Regions from separate parts of the Lysinibacillus sp. NPDC048646 genome, predicted to be linked through region 2. Evidence: predicted binding sites of a transcription regulator. Region 2 holds the regulator's gene; the other holds the start of a gene.
What was found. Region 2 encodes Rex, which represses fermentation and respiration genes when NADH is low (regulators of the CRP and FNR family bind a similar motif). Its sites were predicted from a motif close to TTGTGAAATATTTCACAA; they were not measured.
Positions count from the first base shown of each region.

Region 1: the regulator Rex is predicted to act here: its motif matches at 1,309-1,326, upstream of cydD (thiol reductant ABC exporter subunit CydD).

Region 1 is NZ_JBNNLZ010000016.1:9,801-12,214, forward strand. It holds gene cydD (thiol reductant ABC exporter subunit CydD) at 1-1,177, opposite strand, end outside; gene ACQKII_RS16205 (FAD-dependent oxidoreductase) at 1,333-2,414, shown strand, end outside.
Region 2 is NZ_JBNNLZ010000021.1:79,308-81,721, reverse strand. It holds gene ACQKII_RS18945 (ATP-binding cassette domain-containing protein) at 1-683, opposite strand, end outside; gene ACQKII_RS18940 (redox-sensing transcriptional repressor Rex) at 931-1,566, shown strand; gene ACQKII_RS18935 (twin-arginine translocase TatA/TatE family subunit) at 1,719-1,904, shown strand; gene tatC (twin-arginine translocase subunit TatC) at 1,922-2,414, shown strand, end outside.

The DNA of each region.
Region 1 (2,414 bases), on a different contig from region 2:
TACCATCGATTAAAACAGCACCGTTAGATAATTCCACCATACTTGACAGCATATTTAAAATCGTTGTTTTACCGTGACCAGTAGGACCGATTAAAGCAATCATTTCCCCAGGTTTTACAGCAAGAGAAATTGGTCCAATGAGCGGTCCATTTTCATACTGGTACATGGCGTTTTGTAAGGAAAGCTGTGGTTTATCGTCAATCGGCTCTTTGCCCCAATGCACGGGTGTTGCGGTTGTTTGCATAGCCTCTTCAATAATGGAAACTGCGCCTAAACTTCCTCGACCTGTATGAAAGGCTGCGCCGAGTTCTTTTAAGGAATTGTAGAACTCAGGTGCTAACGTTAAAACAAAAAATGCAGGCGCAAAAGTGAGCGATTGAAAGACAATCATTTGAAAGCCAATTTCGAGCGCGACTAATCCGACCCCTAATGTTGTAATTAATTCAATAAATAATGTGGAAACAAAAGCAATTCTTAAAACGGACAATGTACGTTCCATAAATCCTTTATTGCTTTCTGCTAGCACTTCCTCTTGCTTATCGCTTTGTCCAAAGAGACGAATTGTTTGAAGTCCTTGCAGTAAATCAAGGAATTTTCCAGAAAATCGATTCATCGCGACTAATTGTTCTTCGGATTTTGCTTTTGTTTGCATGCCGACGATGATATACGTTAACGGAATAAACGGGGCTGTAATGAGCATAATCCAGCCACTTGCCGCATGTGTCATAAATACAGCAATTAACACAATGAGTGGTACGACGGTTGTTTTGATGACTTGTGGTATATATTCCCGGTAGTAACTTTCTAATTGGTCTACTGTATCAATTAATAATGTCACCTTTTCGCCTGTTTGTGTGGTCATTTGCGCTTCCATTGCATTTTGTGTCCAATGCTGAAGCAGTGTTTGGCGAATCGAATTTTTGACACGCTCGGCCAATGTCCCACCTATTCTATTTAGCCAAAACTGTGTAGATAAGCGTAACAGGATAGCAAGAAATAATAAAAGTAAAAAAAGAAATGTAGATGAAAAAGGGCTTTGTTCTATAAATACAAGGTCGACAATTTGCACAATGCTATAGCCTTGTAGAACAATACTGCCACCTGAAAATAGAGATAAAACAAAGAGGAGAAGCAGCTTCCCTTTATGTGCCGCTGCCCAAGTTTGTAAAGAATGCATCGTATCAGCTCCTTTCTTCTTATATTAATATAGATAAATATAAATAAAATTAGGGGTTTTCCACTAAAAAAACAAGTCATTGTTTAGGGGGAAACCCCTATATTTTTGAAATATAGATTTTACTATGATTAGAGTGTAAAGTTTCACAACACAAAATGCAGAAAGAAGGAAGAAGCGTGAAAAATTCTTTCAAAGTCGTCATTGTTGGTGGGGGAACAGCTGGTATTTCTGTTGCTGCTCGCTTATTAAGAAAATCGCAAAGCCTCAACCATGAAGTGGCTATTATAGATCCAGCATCAAAACATTATTATCAGCCGTTATGGACGCTAGTCGGTGGAGGAGTTGCTAAAAAAGAAGATTCTGAACGTTCTATGGAATCTATTATCCCAGAAGGTGCAGTATGGATTCAACAATCTGTACTTGAATTTAAACCTGAACAAAACGAAGTCACCCTAGGAGATCAAACATCTGTTACGTACGATTACTTAGTTGTAGCAGGCGGTATTGAAATTAACTGGGGCGCCATTAAAGGGTTGAAAGAAGAGCTTGGTACAAAATCTATTTGCAGTAACTATTCATTTGAACATGTAGATTATACATGGGAAACGATTCGCAATTTAAAATCGGGTACAGCCTTATTTACGCACCCGAATTCACCTGTGAAATGCGGTGGTGCACCACAAAAAATTATGCATTTAGCTGAAGATTACTTCTGTAAAGCGGGTGTTCGTCAAAATATGAAAGTTGTCTTCGGTTCAGCAAATCCAGCCATTTTCGATGTACTCAAATACCGTGAGGCGCTAGAAAAAGTAGTGGAACGAAAACAAATCGATGCAAGATTCCGCCGTAACTTAATCGAAATTAAAGCGGATGAAAAAATTGCAATCTTTGAAAATCTAGATACAGGTGCGAAAGAGGAAGTGAAGTATGACATGATTCACGTCACACCTTATATGAATGCACCGAAATTTATCGCCAATAGCCCATTAGCTGACCAAAATGGTTGGGTAGATGTAGATATGTATACATTGCAACATAAAAAATATGCGAACGTGTTTGGCATTGGCGACTGTGCAAATTTACCGACATCTAAGACAGGGGCAGCCATCCGTAAGCAAGCGCCAGTCGTTGCAGAAAATGTACTCGCTTGTATGCGCAATCAAACAATGGATAAAACGTATAACGGTTATTCATCTTGCCCAATCGTCACAGGTTACAACAAGCTAATTTTAGCAGA
Region 2 (2,414 bases):
TGGTCTAAGAAATAACGGTCATGAGAAACAATTAAAATTGCACCTTCATAGCCTTTTAAATATGTCTCTAGCCAGGAGAGAGTTTCGATATCTAAATGGTTAGTTGGCTCATCGAGAATTAATAAGTCGGGCTTGCTTAGAAGGAGCTTAGCAAGTGCTAGACGTGTACGCTGTCCCCCGGATAGTGAGCTTATAGCCTTTTCATAGTCATCAGGATAAAACTGCATACCGTGTAGTACAGAACGAGTATCTGATTCATACTGATAGCCGCCTGCATCCTTAAAATCGTGCTGTAATTGGTCATACTCAGACATTATTTTTGCATATATATCGGCATTTTCATAAACAGCTGGATCAGCCATTTGTTGTTCAAGGGAACGTAAAGTCTTTTCTTGTGCATGTAGCGCTTCGAAAATTGTCATCATTTCGTCCCAAATCGATAATGTAGAATTTAGCCCAGCATGTTGTTCTAAATATCCTATTTGTACACCCTTCGGAATAATGATATCACCAGAGTCATACGACATTTGGCCAGCAATTATTTTTAGTAAAGTGGATTTGCCAGCGCCGTTGCGTCCTACTAATGCTACGCGATCACGGTGTTGAACTTCTAGTTTTACACCACTTAAAATTTCATCTGCAATGAAGGATTTATATAGTTGATTGACTTGTAATACAATCATTCTTGACACCTCAATTCCTTCTTAGTGTAAAGGATGGGAGATTTGCTTGCAATGTCAGTGCTTTACTTATTCCGAGCTGTCATGTAAGATTGAAACGATTTCCCTTTAGTTGGTGGCGTATTAGACGCCACTAACTAAAGGGAAATCCTCCAGTGGATGTCAAAAATTTTAATCGTATAAGCATGTTTCAAAATTAGTATTCAAATCCGCTGAGGCGAATTTGATGTGTTTATAAGGAGGAAAAAGTTTGAAACAAGAAGTGAAAATTCCACAAGCTACGACCAAAAGACTTCCTCTTTACTATCGATTTATCCAAAACTTTGCACAAGAAGGAATGGAACGTATTTCGTCGAAGGAACTGAGTGAAGCAATGAAAATTGACTCTGCAACTATTCGCCGTGACTTTTCTTATTTCGGAGCGCTAGGCAAAAAAGGATATGGCTATGATGTGCAACATCTATTAACGTTTTTTAGCCAAACACTCGATCAGCATGAAACAACAAAAGTAGCGTTAATTGGTGTAGGGAATCTAGGTAATGCGTTATTAAAGTATAATTTCCAAAAAAATCATAATACACACATTGTGGTTGCATTTGATTCAAAGGCACCTAAAGAAGGCAAAATGACAAGTAATATTCCTGTTTATCATCCTGATTTATTAGAGGAAAAGTATGCGGAATATGGTGCGGAACTGGCTATTTTAACGGTATCTCCTCGCTCTGCGCAGAAAACGGCAGACCGATTAGCAGCAATGAATGCAAAGGGCATATTAAATTTTACGCCAGAGCGTATTACAGTACCTGAGAAGATGCAACTCTTAACAATTGATTTGTCTGTAGAATTGCAGGCATTAATTTATTTAATACGTAATCAGGAAGATTAGGGATTACATAGAGGATTGGAATTTTTGTCAAATCACGGTGCTAGATATTTAACGTTTAGAAGATATCTAGACGAAAAACTTTCACATATAATTAGTTAGCAAAATGACGAAATATGCGTTAAAATGATGGATATAAAGAGGAGGTGGCTTGAGTGGGTGGTATTGGTCCAATGAGCCTCATTATTATCGGTGTTGTTGCTTTATTAATTTTTGGTCCTAAGAAGTTGCCGGAGCTAGGTAAAGCATTCGGTTCGACTCTTCGCGAATTCAAAAATGCAACTAAAGGATTAGCAGACGATGAAGATGATGACAAGAAAAAGAAAGAATTAGATAAGTAAGTTAGGATGTTTGAGGAATGAATCCAAAAGATCTAACTGTCATTCAACATATAGAAGAATTAAGAAAACGGCTTTTCATTGTTGCCGTTTTCTTTGTGCTAGCGATGATTGGAAGCTTCTTTGTTGCAAAACCACTTGTAAAGTATATTCAGGATACAGGTAAGTCTTATAATTTAGAACTCCATGCATTTGATGTGACGACACCACTTGCGATTTATTTTCAAGTGATTTTTTTACTTGCATTTATTCTCTCTTCACCAGTGTTAATGTATCAATTATGGGCATTTATTAGCCCAGGACTTCGTGAGGTAGAGCGAAAAGCAACACTTAGTTATATACCGTATTCGTTTATTTTGTTTATTGCCGGAGTATCTTTTTCGTATTTTTTACTATTCCCTTATGTCATGAAGTTTATGATGAATTTATCTGGGGAACTTGAAATTACTCAGGTAATAGGCGTACATGAATACTTCTCGTTTTTATTTAAACTCACAATACCTTTTGGTTTTC